DNA from 3 places in the Leptospira cinconiae genome. Region 3 is predicted to be linked to each of the others. Evidence: riboswitches for the same ligand, from Rfam matches in the RefSeq annotation. Region 3 holds a riboswitch; each other region holds the start of a gene.

Region 1 (3,605 bases), 1.1 Mb from region 3:
GCATAATCATGTGAACCATATCGAAGAAGGTGTAGCTCTCGTAAAAGAAGCCAAAAAGAAAGCGCAACTTGTATTTATCTCGGTTCACGGTGGTGCGGAAGGCGGACCTGCTTTACATGTAAAAAACGAACAGGAAAGATTTTACGGAGAATATAGAGGAAATTTAGTCGCTTTATCTCACGCGTTGATCGACGCCGGTGCGGACTTATTCATAGGTCACGGTCCTCATTTGCCAAGAGCATTCGAATTGTATAAAGGAAAATTGATCGCTTATTCACTAGGGAACTTTTTAGGATATAGGGTATTCTCTACGAAAGGTTATGGCGGTTACTCTTTGGTCTTAGAAGCGGACTTGGACAAACAAGGGAATTTTATCAAGGGTAAGATCCATCCCTTACAACTGAGCCAAAACGGTATCCCTGCTCCTGATCCGGAGGCAAAAACTACGGAGCTGATCCAATCTTTGACTAGATCGGATTTCCCGAACAAAGGACCGAAAATCCAGTCGGACGGAAGTTTCCATCCATAATCTAGGGCTGTCCTGTAGGAGTTCCTACATATTTCGGCCTGTATTTTTGATTGCAAATTTTACGATTTTCTGATATAGGGAAAGCGGCTTCTCCCGCTGACCCGCCTCCACCACCCAAGCTCAGGGCGGGGCCGCTTTTTCAAAATTTACGTTCGATCAAACTTAGTGTGTTAAACTTGCGTTCCACCTCGTTTGACTTTCGTCACCGACTCAGCAAAGCTGGTTGTCTTCTCGCTCCCTACGAGTCGCTGCGAAGGGGTGGGGCCGTTTCCCAAAATTCAGTAGGAGCTCCAACAAGGCCCCGGTAAAATCCTTAAAATAAAAAAGACCGACGTAGGAGTTCCTACATCGGTCTTCTACTTAATAAAACTTTAATGTGAATTATTCAGTCTTTCCGGTAGGTTCCAATGCACCTGCAGGAGCTTTGAAGTTGATCTCATAAATATCATAATGAGAATTTCTCCAACCCTTTACGTAAGCCACGGAAACGCCTAAGAAATATCTAAGTCCGAATTTAAGAGTGTTAGTGGCAAAGGTTGCGATCTCTTCATCGGTAATTGAAAAAGGGTGCACTTTATTTCTGGTCTCGTCCAGATACAATCCTTCCCAAGTTCCAATCATAGTTCCCTTATATTCTAAACTTAGAATACGACCTGTAACGGAAAAATTCCTTTTTCCTCCGGATTTACTTTTGCTTACGATCTTGTCCGGTAAACCTTTCGGAAGTGATCTTTCTTGGAGTTGAGCTCCTATCACTTCGTAATCGGAAGACAACGCGATCGCTTCGAATCTATGGATCCTGTACTGGACTAAAATTTCCTGGTTCAGACTTTTGCTTAAGAAGTTCACCACATCCGCATTCTCGGGGCGTACGCTGAATTCGATTTTTTGTTTTGCCGGAGCATAACATTCGTCCTTCATTTCGTCGCAAGCTTCCGAATCGTTTATGGTATACACTTCTAAAAGACCTTCATAAGATTCAAAAACGATCCCTCTGCTTTCGAATTGGATCAATTTTGCAACTGTCCAACCTTCGGAATAAGTTCCTGCCGCAGATAAGGATGAGGTAGTTAAAAGAAAGATCCCTAGTAAAAGAAATCTTAAGGATGGAATTCGTTTCATTCGAGTTCGGTGCTCCCTGTTATGTAGGCAGACCCTTGGGGATTCCCTTTGGGTCGCGAATTCGTGAATCCTTTCCGATTTTTATCTTACATCAAGAAAATATTTCTTTCCGTTCTTGAAAAATCCGCATGTAAGTCCCTCCGAGATCTCAGTACTCTCCGTGTGAACCAATAAATGCACAAACAAGTTTCGCACAGAGTTCACGGAGCACACAGAGTTTTCATTTACAAAACCCGCCAGGGATGTGCAGGGCGCGAAGCGTCCTGAGCGTAAGCGAAGGACGAGGACGTATGTCCGAGCCCGGAGCAGCCCGGTCTTGCGTAAGCAAGAGGCGGCCAACCCTTTTTCAGATTGCCCCTTCGACTCTGGTTGGGAACCTGGTCTTGCAAGTAGATCTGAAAAGGGAATCCGGTGAAATTCCGGAGCTGTACCCGCAGCTGTAAACGCCTAAACGGTAAGACAAAACCACTGTCGAAAGACGGGAAGGGTCTTAAGCCGGGCGTGAGTCAGAAAACCTATCCGAGCTACTTTCAATATTTCGGCTTTCGGGAGTTAAGGCCTCAATGAACAAAAGACCCAAACAAATCGGTAAGATCCTTCATCTAGGTCTTTTTTTATTTTCCGTTCAAATATTTTCCCAAGAGAACCAGAAAACGGAAAGCTCCCCTGTAAAAGTTGTGGGAAAGACCAGTTCCAATTCTCAACCCGAAAATTTCAGAAAAAATCCGACCGGTTTTCAGACATCAATCGATTTGGACCAATACAATGCACGTTATACGAATCTTCCGGACGTTTTGGAAAGAGAGGCAGGGGTTCGGATCAGAAGATACGGAGGACTTGGGTCGTATTCCACTCTTTCTCTTCGAGGAACAAACCCGAACCAATCCAGGATCTTTATAGACGGAGTCCCTTTTAATAATGCGCAAGGTGGAGAAGTCAACCTGGCGGATCTTCCTTTCGACAATTTACAAAGTATAGAAGTTTACAGAAGTGGTGCACCTGTAGGATTTTCAGGATCGACTATCGGTGGAAGCGTAAACCTAGTCACAAGAGTAGGATCTGGTCCGCCTAAAACCCGGGTCAATATCGGTGCCGGAAGTTTTAATACGGGAAAAGGTAGCATAACGCATACGGGGACTTATGGCGGGATCGGGGCTAGTGTATTTTTACTTGGAGAAAAATCGGACCAAAACTTTTCTTATCTGAACAACCACGGCACATTGCTTGTTAATCCTTTAGACGATACGATCGATAGAAGAAGGAACGCTCAGTATGAAAGAACATCCGGAATGCTGGGACTGAGCGGAGATATCGGAGCCACCAAGATCAAATTTTGGAACGATCTAAATTATAGATTTCATGGAATTCCAGGACCAGCCAGTAACCAAACCCAAAAAGTACATCGCAGATATCTTAGAAATACTACCTCACTCGGAACGGATACGAAAGGTTTGTTTGATGGACTACTAAGGTTGGAGACTCGAGCTTTCACATCTTTTACGAACGACGACTTATTCGATCCTAAATCCGAATTTTCCAAAGGAACCCCTAACTCCACAGCCAATATGGGACAGTACGGGGCGCAAATCACTCCGACTCTCTATCTATTAGAATATTATCAAATATTGAAATTTCATGCAGGGATAGAAAAGGAAACATTCGAAAGATCCAGAAGTACACCTCAAAATATCGATCTTAAATACGAACCGGGAAAAACAAGAACCTACACGACGTTTCAGGTGGAGGATGAGTTCCGGTTTTTGGACGGAAAACTAGTTTTAACCCCGGGAGTTTCTTGGGATTCTTACCGGGATAAATTCCAGTCCGATGAACCTTGGTATAGAAAGCAGGATCCGTTCGCTTCTGCCATAAAAACCTCCGAATTTTCGAATCCTAAAGCGGGACTTCTCTGGAGGTTTTGGGAAAAAGAAAATTATTCTTTGGAATTCAAATC
Region 2 (3,605 bases), 1.7 Mb from region 3:
GTGATAAGCCAAAATTAGGGGATCCGGATCGAAAATTAGTCCCAAACCTGATCTTAGATGCGAATAAAATTATATTTTTAACCTCTATTTTTTCCTCCGGTTTGTTTCTTTGTCTGGGACTGGCGGCTCAATTATTATACGGCAAGTTCTTCCAATCCTAAATTAATCCGATGAAAAAAGAAGAATATCACCTTTTCCTAATTAGGCATGGAGAAACGGAATGGAACAGAGAGAGAAGGTTGCAAGGACAAATCGATACGCCGCTTTCCGAACATGGGCAAGAACAAGCGATCAATTTAGCGGATCAGTTAAAAGATACAGGAATAGAACTGATCTTTAGCAGTGATTTAAAAAGGACGAAAGAAACTGCAAAACCGATCTCTCAAAAGTTAGGAATAGAGATTATATATCATCCGGGGCTCAGAGAGATCCACTTAGGAGAAGCACAAGGGGTCTTAGAATCGGAGATTTCGAGGCTATTCGGAGAAACGTCCTATTCCGCCTGGAAAAGTTCGGATAACGTTTACGATCAGTTTAGATTCCCGGGAGGAGAAAGCAAATCCGAAGCGGAGTCTCGGGTCGTTGAAACTATATTAAATTTATTGAAAATTTATGACAAAAAGAAAGTGGCAATTTGTAGTCACGGATTCGTACTTTCGAGATTTTTTGAACGTTATTCACTTAAAATATCCCACTATTCTAAACTTGGGAATTGTGAGATCCTGGAATTATTTCTCTTTTCCGAGAATATAGAAAAAACTTATACGAAAGATCTTCCCTCGAAGATCGAGAATAATACAAATCGAGACTAGATACCTATCGATGACCTACCTTTACGCAGACTATTATAAATAATTAGAATATTCTTTTTTTACCGCTGATAAAACTTTTTTGATTGAGTAAACCGTGTCTCTTCAAAAGATCGTCTTAACTTTCAGGATGAAGTTGGGTGTAATTCCCACGCTGACCCGCAACTGTGATCGGATATTAGATCGGAAAGATATTCTCTTTCTATTTTATTCCGCAAGCCAGATCTCCCTGCAGACTAAAACCTCGAGGTTAGGTATGTTAGCATTCTCGCCAAGCACGTCCGTGCATCCGCGAAGGGCCCCGGAAGTTAAAAATCGGGGCTCTCGGAACCAAGATAAATTCATCATTTAATATATTTGCCCAATTTACATATTCGTATTTTGACGTAAATTAGTCTAACATTCGTTAGTTTATCTTTGTTTCGAAAGTTTTCCAAAAAACGGACGAAACCATGAAACAAAATATCTTCCGGATTGCCGGCTTAGGCATATCCTTATCGTACTTTGTATGTGCGAGCTTATCCCCTATCCTTTCCCAGGATCGGGAAACAAAACCGACTAACGGAAAAGAAAAGACGGATACCGAAAAATCGGAGTTCAAAAAAAAGATCTCGGAATATAAGCCGGATACGATCGTAATCCGGGATAGAAGGTCCAATCTAATCGGGATCGCGTCTTCGGCAAGCGAAGGTGTGGTAGGTTCCGATCAGATCAAGACTAGACCTATTATGAGGCAGGGAGAAGTCGCGGAATTAATTCCGGGTGCGATCGTAACCCAACATAGCGGAGGGGGTAAAGCGAACCAGTTCTTTCTAAGAGGTTTCAACTTGGATCACGGTACGGATCTTTCTTCCAATGTGGACGGAATGCCGGTAAATAACGTTAGTCACGCTCACGGTCAAGGTTATACGGATCTGAATTTTCTTATACCTGAACTTGTGGAACAAATACAATATAAGAAGGGGGTTTATTATGCCGACCAAGGGGACTTCGCATCGGCAGGTGCATTCAATATTTCTTATTTTAAGAGTCTTGTAAAAGGGATTGCGAATGTGGAAGGTGGAACCCTCGGTTATGCAAGGACTTTGATCGCAAAATCCCATAAGTTAGGCCCGGGAGATCTTTTGTATGCGTTCGAAGCCTCCCATAATGACGGTCCTTGGGTAATTTCGGATAACTTCAGAAGAGTGAATGGTGTCACTAGTTATTCCGTTGGAAATAAACAAAAAGGATTTAGCATCGGTCTCATGGGTTATAAAGGTAGCTGGCATTCTACAGGGCAGGCTCCTAAAAGGGCGCTTAGACTAGGCGACTCATGGTTGGAGCCGGATTCGGGTTTAAGTAGATTCGAAAGTGTGGACCATAACGACGGCGGATGGTCAAACAGAGCCAGTATCAACTTTGAAGCTCATCGTTCCGAAAAGGGATACGAGGCAAAAACCCAATTTTACGGTATATATTACGATTTACGATTATTCTCCAACTTCACATATTACTTGGACGATCCCGAAAGAGGAGACCAACACGAACAAGCGGATCGAAGAACGATTGCAGGAAGTAAATCCAGTTATAAGGATATCAGCGAATTCTGGGGGATCCGAATGGAGAACACCATCGGACTTCAGATCAGAAGAGATTATATCCAAAATGGACTCTTCCATACCGAAAAAAGAGCCAGATTAGAAACGGTAAGAGAAGATGGGATCACACAACTCAGCTCCGGATTATATTATGAAAACAAGATACAATGGGCGAATAAATTCAGAACGGTATTCGGGATAAGAGGAGACTATTATACATTTAACGTCGATGATTGGGGAACGAAAGAAAGAGCCGATAGGAACGCAAGAATCTATAGCCCGAAAGGAAGTATCATTATAGGACCTTGGTGTAAAATTGAACTTTATATAAACGGTGGATACGGATTCCATAGTAACGACGCAAGAGGTGTGGTCCAAAAAACGGATCCGGCAAATCCTTTGGTCCAAACAAGGGGTGGAGAAGTTGGAATTCGGACCGAACCGGTCCACGGTTGGCAATCCACTTTCTCCGTTTGGCAATTGGATATGAATTCAGAACTCTTGTTCACCGGCGATAACGGCACCACGGAAGCAAGCAGACCAAGCACACGAAAAGGGATCGAATGGGCCAATTATTATTCTTATAATTCTTGGCTCATGATAGATGCGGATTTTGCGACTTCCAAATCAAGGTTCAGAGATGATGATCCTTCAGGGAATTATATCCCAGGTTCCATCCGCCATACATTGGCTTCCGGGATCACATTAAAAAATCCTGATGGATTTTTCGGGTCTTTAAGGGTGAGATATTTCGGGAATCGTTCCTTGATCGAAGATAATACGGTTCGCTCTCCCGCGTCCACGACTGTAAATTTCCAATTTGGGAGGAATATCGGCGAAGATCTTAGTATCGTTTTCGAAGTATTTAATTTATTGAACGCTCATGTGAGCGATATAGATTATTATTACGCTTCCAGATTAAAGAACGAACCGGTAGGTCCGAATGAAGGTGGATACAATGATATACATACCCACCCCGCTCTGCCTAGATCGATACGAATTTCAGTGCGGGCTTCTTTTTAAGGTCTATTTTTTGATGTAGTCTCGTATGACCAAAATACGGTCCACGTCCACTTCCTTATTTTTAGGAACGGATTTAGTAAATGTAAACACTTCGGTACTAAGTCCGTTCTTTGACAGTAAGAGCCCGTGAGAAGGAACCGACTCAATGGGGATTTTTTCCGAAAGATGGTTATCCAATTCGAAACTTTCCATA
Region 3 (3,605 bases):
TGAAGTTCGCAGTCGATGAGTGTATGACCAAGATCACCATCGGAAACAAGAAAGAAGCTTCTAAGATCCAAAACCTTTGGTTCCACAAAGACTTTGCGGAACAAAGAAGGGATGCTATATCCGAATACGCAATGAGCGTGATCGAAGATTAACCTTCCGACTTAGTATCTTAAGATAAAAAAACCCGGAAGTGATTCCGGGTTTTTTTGTTTAAACCAGATTTACGGCTTTGATCGCGGAGCTTAATGCCGCCTCTACTGTTCCGGTAATTTCTCCGGTATGTTCTCCTGCGAAGAAGATACGATCAAACGGTTTTCTGAGAATGATCTCCGATCCAAAACTTCCCGGTGGAAATTCGGCGATCCCATTGGGTACGTAATCTTTTTTAGCGTCCGTAAAATAGAATCTTTGTATCTGCAAGTCCTTCTTCAAACCCAAACGATCGAGAGTGAGGCGAATATATTCCACTTTTTGGTCTTGGCTGGCAGAATCGAATACGGAAAATCTATCTCCGTTAGCTATAACTCCTAAAACCTTATCTCCGGTATCCGACTTGGTACCTGCATCATATAAAAATTGAGCGGCAGCATCCGAATGGACTGAAAAAGGAGAAGATTCCCATGGCGATTCTTTTAATACCAAAAACAATTTAAAGATCTGCGAATAGCGAACTCTCAATGCGGCCAATAGTTTTTCCTTATCCAGTCCCGGATTCCATTTTACGTTCGAAATTTGATTCGCAGGTAAAGTGCATATACAAGCTGAACCGTTAAATTTTCTGCCGGAAGTTGTACTTACCGTAACTCCCGAAGAATCCTGGTCCACAGACAGCACGGGATCCGAAAAAACGAATTCGGTGTTTTCTATATTCATCACCAAGGTTTTGGCGATACTTTCCATTCCACCTTCGATTCTACTATTCCTTTGGGGGAATTGTGCAAGATCGCTTAAAACTTTTTCGGCGGATAGAACGCGAATACTATCTCCGTAATGAAGAGAAAGTTTATGGCCAAGCAAGGCCAAGTCTTCCGGATTGACTCCCTGATATATTAGATAATTATAAAAGCTAATCCGATCCAAGGCTTGTTGTTGAGCCGTATCTAATTTAGAATTTTGTGATATTAATTTACTTAGGATCTCCTGGGATTTAGAAGAAAGTTCCCATGTGCCCGCTTTTTTGTAAGTCCCTAAAAACAGATCAGGGATCAAAGGAGAAGGTTGCAATTTTAATCCCAGTTCTCTAACCAAACTGCGGACCGTTTTATCCTCCGAAGAAACCCATTCCGCTCCTAGCTCCACCACATGACCGGAAGGATCCTGTATGGATCTTACTCTTCCTCCAACTCTGTCGGTAGCCTCTATCAGAGTTACCTTACTTCCTGTTTTTCCTAGAATGTACGCGGAATAAAGTCCGGAAAGTCCCCCACCAAGTATGATCACCTTTTTCCCGGAGTTTGTATTTTGAGCGGATAAATTTCCCTTACGACTTCCTAATAAAGCTGCGGCGGTTAAAATTCCGGCTTTTAGAAAAGTGGATCGGGTAATTTTCATCGGATTCCTCTCTAGAAGTTTTATTAGAACTCTTTCTTTTATTTTCGGTCTATGAAAGATCTTTCCCGAATTTTTTGCGAACTATAAGTCTCATTGATCTTAAATTATGCACCGAATCGTTCCAATCCGTCCCTATACTTTGAATATCGCAGATTTATTCCGATATTGCAAGGAATAGATACCTTTCGTATCCTAATAGTTTTTCCCTTGCCAGGGGAAGCGCTAAACCAAAACCTGGAATTACGCTTTCAGGGAGGAAGTCGGGTGAAAATCCCGCGCTGACCCGCAACTGTGATGTCCGTTTTAAACGGAATAAGCCAGATCTTCCCCGCGATACTGAAACCTCGAGGTTGGGGAGTATCGTAAATCTCGCTCTTGAGCGCATCCGCGCTTTCTGCGATGGGGCCCCGAAAGTTAAAATGTCGGGGCTCTCGAACGGAAAAAGAAACCACCGCAAATACACAATCGTTCAGATCTGAACAAGATCAATGATCGACTAACGTAATTTTGCTTTTATTTTCTTTTTCTGCGATATCCGGCAGAACCAGGAGAGAAAAATGAAAAGATTCAGAAAACTAGCGACCTTGCTGCTAACCATCACTTCACTATTCGTATTTGTGAATTGTTTCGATTTGGGAGATTCAAAAAAATCCGACGATCAGAACATACTTGCTTTAGTAGCAGTTGCAGGATTAAATCCGATTGCGGGCAATTACAATTACTACAATGGAACTTCCGATTACCCGGGCGGGACTTATACTGCGCCGGGAAATGAAATCGTTGGTACGTACAATATTTCCCTTTCTTTAGTCGCACAAACCATGTTCGACGAAACTTACGGAAACAGTTATTTATACGGAGAAATCCAAGAGATCGATACGAATAAAAAAGTCATTTATGTTCGCTTCCGTTCAGATTCTTCCTTCTCTCAAGGAAGTTACGGTTGGTATAGATGGACGATTAAAGACGGTAAAACTTACGTTTGTCCGGACCTTTCAGACGTATCTACTCAAACAACTTTAGCATCCGCCAAAGACGATGATTTGGATTATTATTCCGATCCAAGCGACATTAACGCAGGTTGCGGTTTAAATAGCGGTTTCGATCCGGCTCCTTGGAGCAGGCTTGAATTGAATTAAGATCGAATAAGAGAAACAGGTTGAGCAAGAAATCCTTATGAAAATATTTCAAATTTCCTTAATATTGGCCTGTTTCTCTATTGGGCTCGTCAATTGTGAGGATTCCAAGAGTTCATCCGCTGCCGAGTCGCTTCTTGCTTTAGGTTTAGGGGGATCCGGTTTCCTAAGTTCCTGTGATTCGAAAAATCCGGAAACAGGTAGAGGAATTTTTGTAGCCGATGAAATCGTTTCTGCACCGACAAGTAACGGGGTCGGATTCAAAGATTCCGATTGTTTGGTGGATGGAGTTCGCGGTCAGGGAAAATTTAACGGCTCCTTGGACGTTTATAGTTTAGAAGATTCCGGAAGCGGATCTGCGATCATACTTCGTTGGTCCGGAGTTAAGGTTCTTCCCGTAAGCGGGATCGATTTTATAGTTTACGAAAATCCTTTTTTCATCGGGGTACAAAACGATTCCAACCCTTTTAACAACGTATTTATGGAACCTTTAATCGTTGAAGTCGGAAACGATTTAATCAATTGGTGCGGTTGGGATCCTGAATATACGAACCCCGATCCGAACACTTTTGTAGGAAATCCAATTTATTGGGAAAGATTCGCAGGTATCACACCTTTCGTTTATAATCAGGATACAAATCCTATGACCGTTTCGGAAGTTTTTGATACGGATATCGTTAATGGTGGCGGAGGAGGAGACGGTTTCGACCTAGCCGATCCTAATTTTGGAAATTCAGGGACAGGATGTGATGGAAGTTTGAAGACCGATATCCAAACGAATGGATTTGCCTATATAAAAATCTCTGCGGCAAAAACAATCCTATCAACCCTACCGATTGACGCGGCTCATGCAAATCCCGATATAGACGGAGTTATAGCAAGATCTGTGACTCCTTGACTTAAAACCGAAGCAGAGAT

Evidence for each region. A riboswitch is a leader RNA that binds a small molecule or an ion and turns the genes downstream of it on or off. The one in region 3 is predicted to bind cobalamin.
Region 1: linked by a shared signal. The riboswitch ahead of AB3N61_RS04525 (TonB-dependent receptor) and the one ahead of AB3N61_RS16420 (LIC13354 family exoprotein) in region 3 are both predicted to bind cobalamin.
Region 2: linked by a shared signal. The riboswitch ahead of AB3N61_RS06905 (TonB-dependent receptor) and the one ahead of AB3N61_RS16420 (LIC13354 family exoprotein) in region 3 are both predicted to bind cobalamin.

What each region holds. Positions count from the first base shown of each region.
Region 1 is NZ_CP162137.1:967,775-971,379, forward strand. It holds gene AB3N61_RS04515 (CapA family protein) at 1-529, shown strand, start outside; gene lsa26 (surface adhesion protein Lsa26) at 911-1,651, opposite strand; cobalamin riboswitch at 2,001-2,189, shown strand; gene AB3N61_RS04525 (TonB-dependent receptor) at 2,215-3,605, shown strand, end outside.
Region 2 is NZ_CP162137.1:1,526,042-1,529,646, reverse strand. It holds gene cbiB (adenosylcobinamide-phosphate synthase CbiB) at 1-161, shown strand, start outside; gene AB3N61_RS06910 (histidine phosphatase family protein) at 171-812, shown strand; cobalamin riboswitch at 902-1,056, shown strand; gene AB3N61_RS06905 (TonB-dependent receptor) at 1,262-3,412, shown strand; gene AB3N61_RS06900 (response regulator) at 3,416-3,605, opposite strand, start outside.
Region 3 is NZ_CP162137.1:3,564,141-3,567,745, forward strand. It holds gene AB3N61_RS16410 (toprim domain-containing protein) at 1-152, shown strand, start outside; gene AB3N61_RS16415 (flavin monoamine oxidase family protein) at 211-1,551, opposite strand; adenosylcobalamin (AdoCbl) riboswitch at 1,790-1,916, shown strand; gene AB3N61_RS16420 (LIC13354 family exoprotein) at 2,109-2,690, shown strand; gene AB3N61_RS16425 (LIC_13355 family lipoprotein) at 2,728-3,585, shown strand.